DNA from 4 places in the Paenibacillus sp. PvR133 genome. Region 1 is predicted to be linked to each of the others. Evidence: a T-box and tRNA genes for the amino acid it is inferred to sense, from the RefSeq annotation. Region 1 holds a T-box; the other regions hold tRNA genes.

The links. The T-box of region 1 lies ahead of argS (arginine--tRNA ligase). A T-box ahead of a tRNA ligase gene usually reads a tRNA of that ligase, here a tRNA-Arg.
Region 2: it encodes a tRNA-Arg, which carries the amino acid that the T-box ahead of argS (arginine--tRNA ligase) is inferred to sense. The anticodon was not compared.
Region 3: it encodes a tRNA-Arg, which carries the amino acid that the T-box ahead of argS (arginine--tRNA ligase) is inferred to sense. The anticodon was not compared.
Region 4: it encodes a tRNA-Arg, which carries the amino acid that the T-box ahead of argS (arginine--tRNA ligase) is inferred to sense. The anticodon was not compared.

Annotation. Positions count from the first base shown of each region.
Region 1 is NZ_JAFIBS010000001.1:3,553,698-3,558,133, forward strand. Features, by position in the region: gene JOE49_RS15810 (MogA/MoaB family molybdenum cofactor biosynthesis protein) at 1-118, opposite strand, end outside; gene JOE49_RS15815 (four-helix bundle copper-binding protein) at 381-710, shown strand; T-box leader at 788-1,046, shown strand; gene argS (arginine--tRNA ligase) at 1,105-2,832, shown strand; gene JOE49_RS15825 (S-layer homology domain-containing protein) at 3,097-4,065, shown strand; gene JOE49_RS15830 (ABC transporter ATP-binding protein) at 4,191-4,436, opposite strand, start outside.
Region 2 is NZ_JAFIBS010000001.1:1,713,752-1,718,187, forward strand. Features, by position in the region: rRNA gene JOE49_RS07555 (23S ribosomal RNA) at 1-938, shown strand, start outside; rRNA gene rrf (5S ribosomal RNA) at 1,089-1,205, shown strand; tRNA gene JOE49_RS07565 (tRNA-Ile) at 1,242-1,318, shown strand; tRNA gene JOE49_RS07570 (tRNA-Ala) at 1,341-1,416, shown strand; tRNA gene JOE49_RS07575 (tRNA-Asn) at 1,421-1,496, shown strand; tRNA gene JOE49_RS07580 (tRNA-Met) at 1,531-1,604, shown strand; tRNA gene JOE49_RS07585 (tRNA-Ser) at 1,608-1,699, shown strand; tRNA gene JOE49_RS07590 (tRNA-Glu) at 1,732-1,803, shown strand; tRNA gene JOE49_RS07595 (tRNA-Val) at 1,810-1,885, shown strand; tRNA gene JOE49_RS07600 (tRNA-Met) at 1,916-1,989, shown strand; tRNA gene JOE49_RS07605 (tRNA-Asp) at 2,015-2,091, shown strand; tRNA gene JOE49_RS07610 (tRNA-Phe) at 2,158-2,230, shown strand; tRNA gene JOE49_RS07615 (tRNA-Thr) at 2,257-2,332, shown strand; tRNA gene JOE49_RS07620 (tRNA-Tyr) at 2,337-2,422, shown strand; tRNA gene JOE49_RS07625 (tRNA-His) at 2,442-2,514, shown strand; tRNA gene JOE49_RS07630 (tRNA-Gln) at 2,532-2,606, shown strand; tRNA gene JOE49_RS07635 (tRNA-Lys) at 2,611-2,686, shown strand; tRNA gene JOE49_RS07640 (tRNA-Leu) at 2,701-2,787, shown strand; tRNA gene JOE49_RS07645 (tRNA-Gly) at 2,794-2,868, shown strand; tRNA gene JOE49_RS07650 (tRNA-Cys) at 2,879-2,949, shown strand; tRNA gene JOE49_RS07655 (tRNA-Arg) at 2,976-3,052, shown strand; tRNA gene JOE49_RS07660 (tRNA-Pro) at 3,075-3,148, shown strand; tRNA gene JOE49_RS07665 (tRNA-Gly) at 3,158-3,228, shown strand; gene JOE49_RS07670 (PAS domain-containing sensor histidine kinase) at 3,429-4,436, opposite strand, start outside.
Region 3 is NZ_JAFIBS010000001.1:5,758,050-5,762,485, reverse strand. Features, by position in the region: rRNA gene rrf (5S ribosomal RNA) at 1-11, shown strand, start outside; tRNA gene JOE49_RS25195 (tRNA-Asn) at 31-106, shown strand; tRNA gene JOE49_RS25190 (tRNA-Ser) at 110-201, shown strand; tRNA gene JOE49_RS25185 (tRNA-Glu) at 219-290, shown strand; tRNA gene JOE49_RS25180 (tRNA-Val) at 301-376, shown strand; tRNA gene JOE49_RS25175 (tRNA-Met) at 406-482, shown strand; tRNA gene JOE49_RS25170 (tRNA-Asp) at 509-585, shown strand; tRNA gene JOE49_RS25165 (tRNA-Lys) at 614-689, shown strand; tRNA gene JOE49_RS25160 (tRNA-Gly) at 725-799, shown strand; tRNA gene JOE49_RS25155 (tRNA-Arg) at 805-881, shown strand; tRNA gene JOE49_RS25150 (tRNA-Leu) at 894-973, shown strand; tRNA gene JOE49_RS25145 (tRNA-Pro) at 981-1,054, shown strand; gene JOE49_RS25140 (BofC C-terminal domain-containing protein) at 1,169-1,873, shown strand; gene ruvC (crossover junction endodeoxyribonuclease RuvC) at 2,103-2,606, shown strand; gene ruvA (Holliday junction branch migration protein RuvA) at 2,603-3,217, shown strand; gene ruvB (Holliday junction branch migration DNA helicase RuvB) at 3,268-4,275, shown strand.
Region 4 is NZ_JAFIBS010000001.1:527,349-531,784, forward strand. Features, by position in the region: gene ppc (phosphoenolpyruvate carboxylase) at 1-529, opposite strand, end outside; tRNA gene JOE49_RS02265 (tRNA-Gly) at 1,267-1,337, opposite strand; tRNA gene JOE49_RS02270 (tRNA-Pro) at 1,347-1,420, opposite strand; tRNA gene JOE49_RS02275 (tRNA-Arg) at 1,439-1,515, opposite strand; tRNA gene JOE49_RS02280 (tRNA-Gly) at 1,521-1,595, opposite strand; tRNA gene JOE49_RS02285 (tRNA-Leu) at 1,606-1,686, opposite strand; tRNA gene JOE49_RS02290 (tRNA-Lys) at 1,698-1,773, opposite strand; tRNA gene JOE49_RS02295 (tRNA-Gln) at 1,778-1,852, opposite strand; tRNA gene JOE49_RS02300 (tRNA-Val) at 1,908-1,983, opposite strand; tRNA gene JOE49_RS02305 (tRNA-Glu) at 1,995-2,066, opposite strand; tRNA gene JOE49_RS02310 (tRNA-Thr) at 2,078-2,150, opposite strand; tRNA gene JOE49_RS02315 (tRNA-Asn) at 2,154-2,229, opposite strand; rRNA gene rrf (5S ribosomal RNA) at 2,249-2,365, opposite strand; rRNA gene JOE49_RS02325 (23S ribosomal RNA) at 2,515-4,436, opposite strand, start outside.

The DNA of each region.
Region 1 (4,436 bases):
TGAGCAGTCGTCCCCCAGTATCTGTTTCCACGGTGCGGGTGTCCGAGACAGTCACGACCATGCAATTAACCTGTTGCGGGGATTCCTGTCGATGCTCCTCTACAGAAGACATATTCATTGAAATGCTCACTCCTTGATCGGTGGTTAGACATACACTTTTTACAATAGAGCAATGACTGAATGTATGCAAGTCAGAAACAGGGGCTAAAAATCCATGTGATTAATATCCTTGCACTTGCACACTGGAATATAGTACACTTCCTTACATAAGTCGGGATTACTTTGTTTTTATTTTATTGAAAGCGCGCACATCAAATGATTAATCTCAAGGGTCAGCGGGTAATAGTACAGCAGGGTCAACAACTGGGAGGTAATGTAATATGAATCATTCATACCAACAATGCGTGGATGCTTGCCTGGAATGTATGAACGCTTGCAATGTATGTTACGTAGCGAGTTTGAAGGAATATGATTTAGCTATGCTGCGTGAATGTATTCGAGTGAGTAGGGAATGTGCAGAAATATGCGGATTTGCTGCTCAAATGCTGCAGCGTGGAACGGATTTTGCCGAGCAAATCTGTGAGCTGTGCGCCAAGGCCTGTGAGGTATGTGCTGCTGAATGCAGCAAGCATTCCCATGATCATTGCAAACATTGTGCCGAAGCCTGCCGTCGTTGCGTTCAGGCGTGCCGCCAATTGGTGGCAGTGTAATTACATATATGGAACTAGTGCCTGAAGAGGAAATAATAGGTTGCTTTCTACTGAATAGGTTTGTATAATGATTGGAATTAACGTCATGGAACGGGAGAGTAGCAGCGGAGCCGTATCATTACAGCGAGCCGGAAGAGGTGTAAGCCGGTATGAGGTCCGATGTGAAGCGCACCCGGGAGACGGTTGATCCAACGAGCAGAACTTCTAGTAGATCAGCCCGGCAGACACCGTTATTAGTCATTGGAGTGAAATCGCGATTTGTGTAAGTTAGCTGTAACTACACAACCGATTTACGAAGAGTGGTACCGCGGGGATATTAAAGTTCTCGTCTCTTGAATTATTTCAAGAGGCGGGGGCTTTTTTTGTTAGATTCTATAAAAAGAGGAGAGAGATCATGTTGATGAGGATTGCTGCTCAAGCGATATTGGCCCATACGGGCTTGGAGGAGAAAGAAATTGTATCTTTATTTGAGGTGCCTCCGCAGCCCGAATGGGGAGATGTGGCGTTTCCCTGTTTTGTGCTGGCCAAAAAGTTTCGAAAGTCTCCACAGCACATTGCACTGGAATTGGCGGAGCTAGTGAATCATGAAGAAGGTTTAACTGCTTCAGCATCGGGTGCCTATGTAAATATAACATTGGATCGATCTGTTCATATTCCACTTATGCTTGCTGAATTGAGCAAGGCCGATTTCCTCAGGCCCAATATCGGGCACGGACAGCGGGTAGTTATTGATATGTCCTCGCCCAATATTGCCAAACCGTTTGGTATCGGTCATCTTCGCTCTACTGTTATCGGTGCTGCCTTGTATCGTATTCTTGGTGAAACCGGATATGTTCCAGTTAGTGTGAATCATCTTGGGGATTGGGGAACACAGTTTGGCAAGCAAATTGCGGCCTATAAAAGATGGGGAAATGAGGAGCAGCTACAACATGATCCGATTGGTGAATCGCTGAAGCTATATGTTCGTTTTCATCAGGAGGCCGAGCATGATCCGACTTTGGAGGATGAAGGCCGCGAGTGGTTCCGACGTTTGGAGCATGGGGATGCTGAGGCTCAACAACTATGGGAGTTTTTTGTTGAAGTTAGTCTGGGTGAATTTGATCGTATGTACCAGCGTCTAAACATTACATTTGACCATGTGCTGGGAGAAAGTTTTTACAATGATAAGATGCAGGCAGTTGTTGCTCAATTAAGAGCAAAAGGATTGCTGGAGGAAAGTGATGGCGCGCTCGTGGTTCGTCTGGAAGATGAAGAACTGCCTCCGTGTCTTATTCTAAAAAAGGATGGGACTACCATTTATCCGACACGTGATCTGGCAACAGCGATTTATCGTCATGAAGTGATGAAGGCTGATCGGTTGCTGTACGTCGTTGGTGGAGAACAGAAGTTGCATTTCCAGCAGGTGTTTGCGGTGCTGAAGCATGCAGGGGAGGCTTGGGCGGAGCAATGTGAGCATGTGCCGTTTGGATTAATGCGGTTTGCGGGTAAGAAAATGTCCACAAGACGCGGAAAAGTTGTCAAACTGGAGGAGGTGCTGGATGAAGCTATAGCGCGTGCTCAAGCCATCATTACTCAGAAGAACCCCGATTTGCAGGAACAACAGGCAGTAGCTGAGGACGTTGGTATCGGGGCGATTATTTTTGGTGATTTAAAAAACAACCGGCTGAATGAAGTGGATTTTTCGTTGGAGGAGGCGCTGACCTTTGAAGGCGAGACCGGGCCTTATGTGCAGTATACTCATGCGCGCATACGCAGCCTTCTGGAGAAAGCTCACGCTCGCGCCGATGTTGATAATACCAATTCTAGCGACAACGCCCTTGTCCAAGATAGCCATTCTCGTGATTTGAATGACGTATCGGATGGAATGTTGGGTGACACAGGTTGGGCGCTGCTTAAGCAGTTGGATCGCTATCACGGACAACTGATACGTGCGGTTCGCCAACTGGAGCCTTCGGTAATTGCGAGATTTGCATTGGATACGGCCCAGGCGTTTAACCGTTTTTACGCCAAGGAAAGGATTGTCGATGGTGGACAGTGGCGTATTCAGTTGGCAGAACAAACTGCCGATATTCTGGCATGCGCGCTGCAACTTCTTGGTCTGAAAGCACCGAATCGGATGTAAGCAAAGCGAACAAAGGGGAGCGAGTTTTTGCTGGCGGGATGACTGCTACCCAGACCTGGCTCTTCCAAAGGAATACTGTAAAAAAATAAATCGGTTACAGGCACTTTTGGGTATGTATAAAGATTGTGAGCAGAAAAGAGTTAGACGGGTACACTAATCGCAGGTATTCCACTGTTTTGCAACCAATTTGTGCATATTTGAAACATTTGATGCTTTTATTGCGTCGGTAAGTGTAGAAGCAAAGTAAACATGGAGGTGTATCTCATGAAAAAGAACAAAAGCGTGACAGCTGCCCTGCTTGTCATCTGCTCATTGGCAGTAGCTACGTCGGCCTCTGCTTTTCGTGATATAAAGGGAGCTGAACAGGAGAAGATCGTAAACTCACTTCAGGACAAAGGAATTATTCAAGGAATAACCAAGGATAAATTTGCACCGGATCAAACGCTCACGTATGCACAAGGAGTACACTTGGTTGTTCGTGCAATGGATCTTCAGGTAATGCCTGATTTCACAACGGGTTCCTTTGCAAACATTCCGGCTTCTGCATGGTATGCCCAGTCCTATCGGATTGCAGCCCAACACCAAATCCCTTTGTCACCAGATATTGATCCAAGCACCCGTATGACAAGAGAACAATTTGCGAATATTCTGTATAAAGCAGTGAGTGCAACGGGTGAATATCCAACTGTCCGTATGTTAATTAATGTAGCGGATGGCAAAAAACTAGACCAGGAATCAAATGCAGCCGTTCAATTCCTGCTATTGACCAAAATTGCAAAATTGGACGAACAGAGCAACTTTAACCCGGATCGTAAAGTAACGCGGATGGAGGCAGCAGAAATGGTCTATAACGCATCCGAATTTGTACAAAGTCATAAAACGGTTGAAGCTACTCCTGAAAATCCGGCTGAGCCTGTAGATCCGGTTCAACAAAATAACATTAGTATGAGTATAGAGAAGGCAAATGACGAGCAGAACAAAGTGACAATCACCCGTCTGCAGGCACCTAATCCAGGTTACGGCATTGAAGTGGATCACATCGACTACGTAGATGATACGAATGCAGTAATTTACTACAAGCTGACTAGTCCAAAGCCAGGGGAAATGAATATTCAGGTCATTACGGATACCCACACAAGCACATTGGTAGACAGCAAGTATAAGGTTACGCTTAAAGCAGTAGATGGAACAGTGCTTCCGCCCACAGGAACAGGCACGTCTGTAGCTAAATAAAATTACGAGCCCTATGTTATAGATATAAATAAAACCAGCGAGCCTCTAATTTGTAGGGGAGACTTGCTGGTTTTTTTCATACCAAATGTTAATCGTTAGCCCTAAGCAATAGGGCTATTCAAGCTTTAAATGCTGACTTTGCCTGCAAGCAGGTCATCTTGCGCAGAAGGCGTAGCAGAGGATGAAGCCGAATCTGTTGCAACTGTTCCCGACTGGAGCTGATACATTTGGAAGTAACGACCGCCTTGAGCCATAAGTTCGTCATGGCTACCCCGTTCAACAATTTCACCCCGATGAAGCACCAAAATTTGGTCCGCACTGCGAATGGTGGACAAACGGTGAGCAATGATAAAGGTCGTACGTCCCTTCTT
Region 2 (4,436 bases), 1.8 Mb from region 1:
ATTCTGACCCGCACGAATGGCGTAACGACTTGGGCGCTGTCTCAACGAGAGATCCGGTGAAATTTTAATACCTGTGAAGATGCAGGTTACCCGCGACAAGACGGAAAGACCCCATGGAGCTTTACTGCAGCTTGATATTGAATTTGGGTACGATCTGTACAGGATAGGTGGGAGCCGTTGAATCTTGAGCGCCAGCTTGAGAGGAGGCATCCTTGGGATACCACCCTGATCGTATCTAGGTTCTAACTTGGTACCGTGATCCGGTGCGAGGACAGTGTCAGGTGGGCAGTTTGACTGGGGCGGTCGCCTCCTAAAGAGTAACGGAGGCGCCCCAAGGTTCCCTCAGAATGGTTGGAAATCATTCGAAGAGTGCAAAGGCAGAAGGGAGCTTGACTGCGAGACCTACAAGTCGAGCAGGGACGAAAGTCGGGCTTAGTGATCCGGTGGTACCGCATGGAAGGGCCATCGCTCAACGGATAAAAGCTACCCTGGGGATAACAGGCTTATCTCCCCCAAGAGTCCACATCGACGGGGAGGTTTGGCACCTCGATGTCGGCTCATCGCATCCTGGGGCTGAAGTAGGTCCCAAGGGTTGGGCTGTTCGCCCATTAAAGCGGTACGCGAGCTGGGTTCAGAACGTCGTGAGACAGTTCGGTCCCTATCTGTCGTGGGCGTAGGAAATTTGAGAGGAGCTGTCCTTAGTACGAGAGGACCGGGATGGACGTACCGCTGGTGTACCAGTTGTTCCGCCAGGAGCACCGCTGGGTAGCTATGTACGGAAGGGATAAGCGCTGAAAGCATCTAAGCGTGAAGCCCCCCTCAAGATGAGATTTCCCAATTAGTAAGACCCCTTGAAGACGACGAGGTAGATAGGTTGGGGGTGGAAGTGCAGTAATGCATGGAGCTGACCAATACTAATCGGTCGAGGGCTTATCCTAAAATAAAACGCAAATAAGTTTCGGATCCAGTTTTCAGGGTGTAACCTTGAAGGTATGTAGAAATACATACAATAAGCGCATGGCTATTCATTCACACGATAAGTGATGAACTGAATAACCGTACGGTAGAATTTGCACAGCAAATTCATGTTTGGTGGCGATAGCGGAGGGGTTCCACACGTACCCATCCCGAACACGACCGTTAAGCCCTCCAGCGCCGATGGTACTTGGACCGCAGGGTCCTGGGAGAGTAGGACGTCGCCAAGCGATATCCTTTAAAGGATGATGAAGTTTTACATGTTAGGGCCTTTAGCTCAGCTGGTTAGAGCGCACCCCTGATAAGGGTGAGGTCGGTGGTTCGAGTCCACTAAGGCCCACCACTTCTAGAATAACAAAAAGATTGGGGCCATAGCTCAGCTGGGAGAGCGCCTGCCTTGCACGCAGGAGGTCAGCGGTTCGATCCCGCTTGGCTCCACCAATATTCCCTGATAGCTCAGTTGGTAGAGCACTCGACTGTTAATCGAGTTGTCACAGGTTCGAGTCCTGTTCGGGGAGCCATGTTTTGAATATTTCTGACTTTTATATATAAGGTGGCGGCGTAGCTCAGCTGGCTAGAGCGTACGGTTCATACCCGTGAGGTCGGGGGTTCGATCCCCTCTGCCGCTACTCGGAGAGATACCCAAGTGGCTATAAGGGGACCCTCTGCTAAGGGGTTAGACTGCGAAAGTGGTGCGAGGGTTCGAATCCCTCTCTCTCCGCCATAAATTTATTGGAATCAGAACTTATTTTGTAAGGCCCGTTGGTCAAGGGGTTAAGACACCTCCCTTTCACGGAGGTAACAGGGGTTCGAATCCCCTACGGGTCATAATATGGAGGCTTAGCTCAGCTGGGAGAGCATCTGCCTTACAAGCAGAGGGTCGGGGGTTCGATCCCCTCAGCCTCCACCATAAGAAAATTTGATAAATCCCTTTTAATGACGCGGGGTGGAGCAGTTCGGTAGCTCGTCGGGCTCATAACCCGAAGGTCGTAGGTTCAAATCCTGCCCCCGCAATTAATTTCCTATTGGAAATGCCTCTGGAACTGTGGTGTAGAGGCCTAACATGCCTGCCTGTCACGCAGGAGATCGCGGGTTCGAATCCCGTCAGTTCCGCCATTTTAATCTCATATATAGTTGACATATATAGTGTGGATTATATGGTGTAATAATAAAACAAAATATGGCTCGGTAGCTCAGTCGGTAGAGCAGAGGACTGAAAATCCTCGTGTCGGCGGTTCGATTCCGTCCCGAGCCACCTTTCAAGTGGGAAATGAGTAATGTGCCGGTGTAGCTCAACTGGTAGAGCAACTGACTTGTAATCAGTAGGTTGGGGGTTCAAGTCCTCTCGCCGGCACCATTTTGGAGGATTAGCGAAGTGGCCAAACGCATCAGACTGTAAATCTGCTCCCTTACGGGTTCGGTGGTTCGAATCCATCATCCTCCACCAGTCTTTTCATAATCATATGGCGGTCGTGGCGAAGTGGTTAACGCACCGGACTGTGACTCCGGCATTCGTGGGTTCAAGCCCCATCGGCCGCCCTTTATTCTTAATTTATTGGGGATTAGCCAAGCGGTAAGGCAACGGACTTTGACTCCGTCATGCATAGGTTCAAATCCTATATCCCCAGCCATTAAGAGCCATTAGCTCAGTTGGTAGAGCACCTGACTTTTAATCAGGGTGTCGAAGGTTCGAGTCCTTCATGGCTCACCATTTATAATTATTTTGCGGTCGTGGCGGAATTGGCAGACGCGCACGGTTCAGGTCCGTGTGGGCTAACCCCCGTGGAGGTTCGAGTCCTCTCGACCGCACCATATTTTGCGGACGTGGCTCAGCGGTAGAGCATCGCCTTGCCAAGGCGAGGGTCGCGGGTTCGATTCCCGTCGTCCGCTCCATTATCCATACGGCGCCATAGCCAAGTGGTAAGGCAAAGCTCTGCAAAAGCTTCATCCCCAGTTCAAATCTGGGTGGCGCCTTGACTGCTCATTATGGATTTAAATATGCGCCCTTAGCTCAGCTGGATAGAGCGTTTGACTACGAATCAAAAGGCCGGGAGTTCGAATCTCTCAGGGCGCGCCATTTCTTAAAAAAAGTATAATGTCGGGATGTAGCTCAGCTTGGTAGAGCACCTGGTTTGGGACCAGGGGGTCGCATGTTCAAATCGTGTCATCCCGATACTGATTTGCGGGTGTAGTTCAATGGTAGAACTCCAGCCTTCCAAGCTGGTAGCGTGGGTTCGATTCCCATCACCCGCTTTTTGCTATAGCGGATTCTTGTTGCCTCAGTGGTGACACCTTATAAATAAAGAGAGCCTGTCTGGGGACAGAGCTCTCTCTTTTTTTGTATTTATCTTCATGTACCCACAATGTGTTGATTATTCATAATCTCGGTATCGGTGTATATCGTTCTGATCATACAACTGGTATACACCGATAACCGATCTAGTGGACAGTTTTTACACGGGAATGGTCAGCTGGATGGAGGTTCCCTCATCTGGAGCAGAGGTCATGCTCATAAATCCCCCTACCCCTCTAGCTCGTTCTTCCATACTGAACAATCCAACTCCCTCTCCTTGGGACTTTCCAGAGAATCCAATGCCCTCATCCCGAATGGTCACTTGTATCATTTCATCTTGATCCTCAACATCGACATATGCCTCCGCTACATCTGCATATTTGGCTACATTCGTTAATGCCTCCTGTACAATCCGATAAATTGCTATTTCCTTGCGAATATCAAGGCGTTTACGTAGAGTGCATTGAAAATGCACCTCAATCCCGTAATGAGAACAGAAGTTTTCAATATAGGTTCTTATAGCTGGGACGACACCCAAATCATCCAGAACTGAGGGACGAAGTTCCCACGCTAGACCACGAACATCTTTGATGATGTCGGTCACCTGCGAACGAAGACTCTCCAGAGCAGCACTAGGTTGTTCGGCAAGTTGGCTATCTAACTGAATAATAAGTGAAAACAAGCTTTGTCCTATCCCATCATGTAGCTCTCTTGAAAAGCGTTTACGTTCTTCTTCCTGTATTTGCATGACTTGCGTCATCATAGACTGGAGTTCTGCTTCTACTTTCTTCAGTTTAGTGACCTCATTACGAATCGCTAAGTACTGATAGGGTTTACCTTCCTCGTCCATAAACGGAACGATCGTAGTATTCACCCAGTAGTAGCTGTTATCTTTAGCACGATTACGTATTTCTCCTTGCCAAACCTCACCTGAACGGATTGTAGTCCACAGGTTTTTCATGAAGGCAGGGGTATGATAGCCTGAATTAATGAGACGATGATCCTGACCGATCAGCTCTTCACGACTGTATTGCGAAATCTCACAGAACTTGTCGTTCACGTACTGAATAATACCTCGATGATCGGTCAAAGCAACGATGGAAGACGTATCTAGAGCAAATTTAAGATTGGATAGTTGGTGGAGTGAGTTACGCAGTGCATGGAGAAA
Region 3 (4,436 bases), 2.2 Mb from region 1:
CGTCGCCAAGCAGAGCTTTATGATTAATATTCCCTGATAGCTCAGTTGGTAGAGCACTCGACTGTTAATCGAGTTGTCACAGGTTCGAGTCCTGTTCGGGGAGCCATATGGAGAGGTGTCCGAGTTGGCCGAAGGAGCACGATTGGAAATCGTGTAGGCGCCAAAAGCGTCTCGAGGGTTCGAATCCCTCTCTCTCCGCCATAATTATTTTATTGTATGGCCCGTTGGTCAAGGGGTTAAGACACCTCCCTTTCACGGAGGTAACAGGGGTTCGAATCCCCTACGGGTCATAAGTAGTATGGAGGCTTAGCTCAGCTGGGAGAGCATCTGCCTTACAAGCAGAGGGTCGGGGGTTCGAGCCCCTCAGCCTCCACCATTTATTTAAATAGCAGTCCCTAATATTATCGCGGGGTGGAGCAGTTCGGTAGCTCGTCGGGCTCATAACCCGAAGGTCGCAGGTTCAAATCCTGCCCCCGCAACCAATTAACTTTTGAATGTAAACTGCTATGGAACTGTGGTGTAGAGGCCTAACATGCCTGCCTGTCACGCAGGAGATCGCGGGTTCGAATCCCGTCAGTTCCGCCATTTTCACAAAGTTATATTACCCTGTTGGGAGCCATTAGCTCAGTTGGTAGAGCACCTGACTTTTAATCAGGGTGTCGAAGGTTCGAGTCCTTCATGGCTCACCATTCATGAACTTATATGTCATGGATATAATGATATTGCGGACGTGGCTCAGCGGTAGAGCATCGCCTTGCCAAGGCGAGGGTCGCGGGTTCGATTCCCGTCGTCCGCTCCATATTTGCGCCCTTAGCTCAGCTGGATAGAGCGTTTGACTACGAATCAAAAGGCCGGGAGTTCGAATCTCTCAGGGCGCGCCATTAACTTCATAAGCCGGTGTGGCGGAATTGGCAGACGCGCGCGACTCAAAATCGTGAGGGAAACCGTGGAGGTTCGAGTCCTCTCACCGGCATCTATTTCGGGATGTAGCTCAGCTTGGTAGAGCACCTGGTTTGGGACCAGGGGGTCGCATGTTCAAATCGTGTCATCCCGATTCAAAAGGAAAGTCGCTGGAAGCAGCGGCTTTTTTGTTATATTCATATCTTTTTGTATAAATCAGTAATCGTCAGGTCACACTAACACAAAAAGTGGGACGGAAGGGATTACTGTGAAGCGATTAAGTTGGAAAAAACAGATGAAACGGCGCTGGAAACAGTGGAGAAGAACAGTGTGGGCTTTTAGCATTTTTGGTGCGGCTTGTTTGCTGGCAGGGTTGGGTATTCTGTTTTCGAATTATTTGCAGGCTATGTTGTCACAGCCACTCGCTACTACCGTCATGGCTGAGGAGAGCATGGAGGAGGCTTCACATCTGAGCCCAACTGAAGATCACTCCTCACAGATGCAACTACTGCAAAGTATTCGTGCTTCCGGTATAAGCAGGAAGACCCGTCTATTAACCACCTACGTGTGTGGTACGGAAACACTTTCCTTGGGAACACTAAGTTCACAGCAGCTAGAGACCTTACTGAAGCAACATCCCGATTGGAAGGGGCGACTTAATACCAAAGGAGAGGTGTGGCTGGAGCGCAGGGTGGAAGACTTGTCAGAGTCATGCAAAGAGCGTGGATACATGGGTTTGAGCACTGACGGCCAGCTTACATTGTATGAAGGGCTACCTAAAAGAGAAAAAGTTATCCGCACTTTTTTTCAATTGGATGTGGGTTCCATGGAGACGGCCTTGCCAGAAGGGGTGTATAAACAACTTCAGCAGGGGATCCGTGTACAGGATATAAATGAGTATAACAGTGTAATCTCCACTTTTAGTGACTTTGCCGTGGAGCGAACACAAAGGGTATTAAAGCAGCACTATTGATTACAACTACGGAGACGTTAGGCATTGCCCATGAGGTGAGGCTTGAAGCGTCTCTTTTTATGTTTTTACTCACGTTTAAATTTTTTCCTCTATTAGATACAAAGTTTTGTTATAATGAAAAGAACGACACATATGTTCGCTTTATATGGTATTTGGCCATGATTATATTAAGGATAACGTCTGGCTATTGTTTAGTTACGCCATGTTTGAGCGAAGGGGAGAGATTTTTTTGCGTTTTTTAGGAATTGATCCGGGCATTGCCATTGTGGGCTTCGGATTTGTAGACAAGATTGGCAGCAAGGTGGTTCCTGTACAGTATGGCTGCATCCAGACGGAGGCCCATACACCGGAAGAAGAAAGGCTGCTTCATGTGTATGAAGGCATGTTGCAATTAATAGATAAATATAAGCCTGATGCGGTAGCACTGGAAAAGCTCTTTTTTAATCGCAACGTTACAACCGCTATGTCTGTAAGTCAGGCACGTGGGGTGCTGGTACTAGCTGCAAAACAACGTAATTTGCCTATAGGTGAATACACGCCGATGCAGGTAAAGCAGGCTATTGTAGGGTATGGTAAGGCTGAGAAGAAACAGGTACAAGAAATGGTTAGAATGTTTCTAAAGCTTCAAGTTGTGCCCAAACCGGACGATGTAGCGGATGCTTTGGCGGTGGCTATTTGTCATGCGCATTCTTATGGATTAAATTCAAAATTAAATGAGGTATTGCGAAAATGATAGATTTCTTGCGTGGTTCTGTGGCCCATTTGGAAAATGAATATGTCGTTTTAGATGTGCAGGGTGTAGGGTACCGGGTATTTTGTCCGAATCCTTACGCGTTCGCCAAAACTGAAGGTTCAGTGGTCATTTACATTCACCATCATGTAAGGGAAGATGCTATTTTACTGTTCGGTTTTGCGACTCGTGAGGAGCAGCAGCTGTTCCGTAAACTGATTGATGTATCTGGTATTGGACCGCGTGTTGCGCTTGGTATTTTAGGAGGCGGTACGCCTGCTCATGTGGTAACGGCGATTTATCAGGAGAATATCACATTTCTCACCAAGTTACCGGGGATCGGTAAAAAAACGGCACAACGTATGATTCTGGATTTGAAAGATAAGCTCGACGGTATTGGCTCGTTGGGGATGACAACCGGATTGTTTGCTGAGCCTGTCGTAGAAGAAGGCGAAGGTTCATATTGGGGCGAGGCCCGTGAGGCGCTCAAGGCGCTGGGTTACACTGATGCTGAGTTGGATAAGGTATGGAGCAGAATGAAGAAAGATGCGAAACCTGATGAATCTGCTGATATTTTGATGAAGCGGGCTTTGCAACTGTTGTTTGCCGGATAGGACGCTAATGTCCGTTAACAAATGTCTGGTGAAAAGAGGAGCGATGGAATATGGATGACCGGATTATTTCCGCCAATTTGATGATGGAAGACCAGACGGCGGAGCTAAGCCTTCGCCCCCGTTATCTAAATGAATATATCGGGCAAAATCAGGTTAAGGAAAATCTGAAAGTATATATTGAAGCGGCCAAAATGCGTAAAGAAGCGTTGGACCATGTACTGTTGTACGGACCGCCGGGGTTGGGTAAAACAACTCTTGCTAACATTATCGCCAATGAGTTGGGGGTTAATCTGCGTACAACTTCAGGTCCTGCAATTGAAAGACCGGGAGATTTGGCAGCATTGCTGACCAATCTTCAAGAGGGTGATGTTTTGTTCATTGATGAGATTCATCGCCTTCATCGTACGGTGGAAGAAGTCATGTATCCTGCAATGGAGGATTTTGCGCTGGACATTATGATTGGTAAAGGCCCGAGTGCACGCTCGGTCCGTCTGGATTTGCCACCCTTTACCCTTATAGGGGCCACTACGCGCGCTGGGCTGCTCTCTGCGCCATTGCGTGATCGGTTTGGTGTTATTAGTCGATTAGAGTTTTATACGACAGACGAGCTGGCTTACATCGTGTCCAGGAACGCGGATATTATGGAGATTGAAATTGTCGGGGATGCGGCAGAGGAAATCGCATTGCGTTCACGGGGGACACCGCGTATTGCCAACCGACTGTTAAAAAGGGTGCGTGATTTTGCACAGGTTGCCGGAGATGGTATTATTCATTCTGAGTTAGCTGCAGAGGCGCTAAAGAGGCTTCAAATAGATCCACTCGGGCTTGATGAAATTGATCATAAAATGCTTAAGGCCATGATTCATTCATTCCGAGGCGGACCTGTAGGATTGGACACCATTGCTGCAACTATTGGTGAAGAGAGTCAGACAATTGAGGATGTGTATGAACCCTATTTGTTACAAATTGGCCTTTTACAAAGAACACCTCGGGGACGAACAGTGACTCCGGCGGCATATGCCCACCTTGGAATCCCAATGCCAACGGATCCACGGTGATTAGGAAACATGATGCACTTTTAAAAAAATCATTGCATGGTTACACGCAAGTATGGTGAATACGATATCGGCTGACGGATGATTGAGGGAAGTGAGAGTGTAAGTAAGATTCGAGCGGGTTCATATTTTGGTTTATTCCGCCGATGTATTTAAAGGGATAG
Region 4 (4,436 bases), 3.0 Mb from region 1:
CCAGCAGCATGACGTCCTCGGAAATGCGCTTGTGGATATCCAGAATTACTCGTCGTGTCGCTTCTGTAGGATGTGCGGTCATGACCAGCTCCAAAGAGAGCTCTTTCAGCAAGTTGCTAACGTCCTCAGCGGAGAAGCCCCCTTGTTTAAGCTCCTGAACGGAACTTTCAATGGAACCGGGCTGAACATCTTCACCAGCGGAATGCTCATAATCCCGCTTACGACGAATACGATGGTTTTGCTCAGCGATATTCACCAACTGAAAATAAATCGCAAACGCGCGAATAACCTGGTGACGAATATCCGTATCCAGTCCGCTGACCATTTGTTTGAAATTCTCATACAACTCCGGCTGATACCCGGCACGTAACGATTTACTTGTCTCACGTATTTTCTCCACGATATCCAAAAGTTCGTTGCCACCCTGATGAACCAAAACCTCACCAAGAATATTCCCTAGAAAACGAACGTCCCGCCGTAGCAGATTGTTGGATTGGTTTTTGTTAGCGGTTAACGTAAGCTCAGTCATGCTTTTCCCCCCATCTGATCTGTTCCACACCATATACAGTTGTAGCAAAGGTACGTATACACACGAAATTTGACACTTTCTTAACATCATACAATAAAAACGCATGAAAAGCTGCAAAATTTACAGTAAAAAATCATCTTTTTGAATTATTTCTTTCGAGAAAATATTGGATTGTTATGAATAAATATGAAATTAATAAATAGTAATGAATGTATACACTAGTGATGCGTGAAACATTATGCACAGTCTCTTATAAAGAGTGTGTTTTTAAAGGTACAAATTCATGCGACATAGTGTGTATATGTTTATTATTTGTTGACAAAGTCAACTCCATTAGCCTTCTATCCACAAAGATATACACAAATTAGCCATTTTCTCAGTGTTTCTAAGTATTTCCTCTTTAACACTTCGCTTTTTACCCACATAAATAAAGGGAAATGTGCACAACCCAAGAGCAACTGTTGAGTTATCACCATGAATTCGTACCATAATAGCTATAGGATTCCTATATTTAAAGGATTTGATCACGAAATTAGCCTTACTGCAGGAGAAAGGGGTACGTTAGAGGGGAAATACGGGATCTAGGTGTCAAAAGTAACAAGAGCCTATGTACAATATGCACAAGTCATCCCCAACTGTGCATGACAGGAGACATAATTGCACTAGCTTATATACATAGAAGTAAATGTAATGTGGACAAAATAAAAAGAAGCCTTTCGGCTTCTAGGTAATCGGTAAGCGGGTGATGGGAATCGAACCCACGCTATCAGCTTGGAAGGCTGAAGTTCTACCATTGAACTACACCCGCAAAATAGTATCGGGATGACACGATTTGAACATGCGACCCCCTGGTCCCAAACCAGGTGCTCTACCAAGCTGAGCTACATCCCGATATAATTTTTTAAAATATGGCGCGCCCTGAGAGATTCGAACTCCCGGCCTTTTGATTCGTAGTCAAACGCTCTATCCAGCTGAGCTAAGGGCGCAAATATGGAGCGGACGACGGGAATCGAACCCGCGACCCTCGCCTTGGCAAGGCGATGCTCTACCGCTGAGCCACGTCCGCAAAAACAAGATGCGCGTGGAGGGACTTGAACCCCCACGTCAAAGACGCTAGATCCTAAGTCTAGTGCGTCTGCCAATTCCGCCACACGCGCATGTAATACAATGGTGAGCCATGAAGGACTCGAACCTTCGACACCCTGATTAAAAGTCAGGTGCTCTACCAACTGAGCTAATGGCTCTTAATGGCTGGGGATATAGGATTTGAACCTATGCATGACGGAGTCAAAGTCCGTTGCCTTACCGCTTGGCTAATCCCCAATATGCATATGATTCACAATTCCCCAAGATTTCATCCAGGTAAGAGAATGAAAAATGGTGGAGGCTGAGGGGCTCGAACCCCCGACCCTCTGCTTGTAAGGCAGATGCTCTCCCAGCTGAGCTAAGCCTCCATAATATCCTATGACCCGTAGGGGATTCGAACCCCTGTTACCTCCGTGAAAGGGAGGTGTCTTAACCCCTTGACCAACGGGCCATCCTATAACAAGCTCTCAACCGGGTTCGAACCGGTGACCTCATCCTTACCATGGATGCACTCTACCTGCTGAGCTATGAGAGCAAATGGCTCCCCGAACAGGACTCGAACCTGTGACAACTCGATTAACAGTCGAGTGCTCTACCAACTGAGCTATCAGGGAATATTAATCATAAAGCTCTGCTTGGCGACGTCCTACTCTCCCAGGACCCTGCGGTCCAAGTACCATCGGCGCTGGAGGGCTTAACGGTCGTGTTCGGGATGGGTACGTGTGGAACCCCTCCGCTATCGCCACCAAACATGAATTTGCTGTGCAAATTCTCCCGTACGTTATTCGGTTCATCACTTATCGTGTGAATGAATAGCCATGCGCTTATTGTATGTCACTTGTACATACTTTCAAGGTTACACCCTGAAAACTGGATCCGAAACTCATTTGCGTTTTATTTAGGATAAGCCCTCGACCGATTAGTATTGGTCAGCTCCATGCATTACTGCACTTCCACCCCCAACCTATCTACCTCGTCGTCTTCAAGGGGTCTTACATACTGGGAAATCTCATCTTGAGGGGGGCTTCACGCTTAGATGCTTTCAGCGCTTATCCCTTCCGTACATAGCTACCCAGCGGTGCTCCTGGCGGAACAACTGGTACACCAGCGGTACGTCCATCCCGGTCCTCTCGTACTAAGGACAGCTCCTCTCAAATTTCCTACGCCCACGACAGATAGGGACCGAACTGTCTCACGACGTTCTGAACCCAGCTCGCGTACCGCTTTAATGGGCGAACAGCCCAACCCTTGGGACCTACTTCAGCCCCAGGATGCGATGAGCCGACATCGAGGTGCCAAACCTCCCCGTCGATGTGGACTCTTGGGGGAGATAAGCCTGTTATCCCCAGGGTAGCTTTTATCCGTTGAGCGATGGCCCTTCCATGCGGTACCACCGGATCACTAAGCCCGACTTTCGTCCCTGCTCGACTTGTAGGTCTCGCAGTCAAGCTCCCTTCTGCCTTTGCACTCTTCGAATGATTTCCAACCATTCTGAGGGAACCTTGGGGCGCCTCCGTTACTCTTTAGGAGGCGACCGCCCCAGTCAAACTGCCCACCTGACACTGTCCTCGCACCGGATTACGGTACCAAGTTAGAACCTAGATACGATCAGGGTGGTATCCCAAGGATGCCTCCCTTCAAGCTGGCGCTCAAAGTTCTACGGCTCCCACCTATCCTGTACAGATCGTACCCAAATTCAATATCAAGCTGCAGTAAAGCTCCATGGGGTCTTTCCGTCTTGTCGCGGGTAACCTGCATCTTCACAGGTATTAAAATTTCACCGGATCTCTCGTTGAGACAGCGCCCAAGTCGTTACGCCATTCGTGCGGGTCAGAATTTACCTGACAAGGAATTTCGCTACCTTAGGACCGTTATAGTTACGGCCGCCGTTTACTGGGGCTTCGGTTCATAGCTTCGCCCGAAGGCTTACCACTCCCCTTAACCTTCCAGCACCGGGCAGGCGTCAGCCCGTATACTTCGCCTTGCGGCTTCGCACAGACCTGTGTTTTTGCTAAACAGTCGCTTGGGCCTTTTCACTGCGGCCCCCTCGGGCTATTCACCCTACCGAGGCACCCCTTCTCCCGAAGTTACGGGGTCATTTTGCCGAGTTCCTTAACGAGAGTTCTTCCGCGCGCCTTAGAATTCTCTTCTCGCCTACCTGTGTCGGTTTGCGGTACGGGCACCTTCTCCTGGCTAGAGGCTTTTCTTGGCAGTCTGAGATCATGACCTTCGCTACTGTAATTTTCGCTCCCCATCACAGCCCAGCCTTAACGATGTGCGGATTTGCCTACACACCAGCCTCACTGCTTAGACGGACATCCATCAGTCCGCGTCACTACCCTACTGCGTCACCCCATTGCTCATAACGGATTACGGTGGTACAGGAATTTCGACCTGTTGTCCTTCGACTACGCCTATCGGCCTCGCCTTAGGTCCCGACTTACCCTGAGCGGACGAACCTTCCTCAGGAACCCTTAGGCTTTCGGCGGATCTGATTCTCACAGATCTTTTCGTTACTCATACCGGCATTCTCACTTGAATGCAGTCCAGCGCTCCTTACGGTACACCTTCAACCCGCATTCAACGCTCCCCTACCCCTGATGCAAGCATCAAGCCATAGCTTCGGTGGTGTGTTTAGCCCCGTTACATTTTCGGCGCAGAGTCACTCGACCAGTGAGCTATTACGCACTCTTTCAATGGTGGCTGCTTCTAAGCCAACATCCTGGTTGTCTGTGCAACTCCACATCCTTTCCCACTTAACACACACTTGGGGACCTTAGCTGATGGTCTGGGCTGTTTCCCTTTCGACAATGGATCTTAG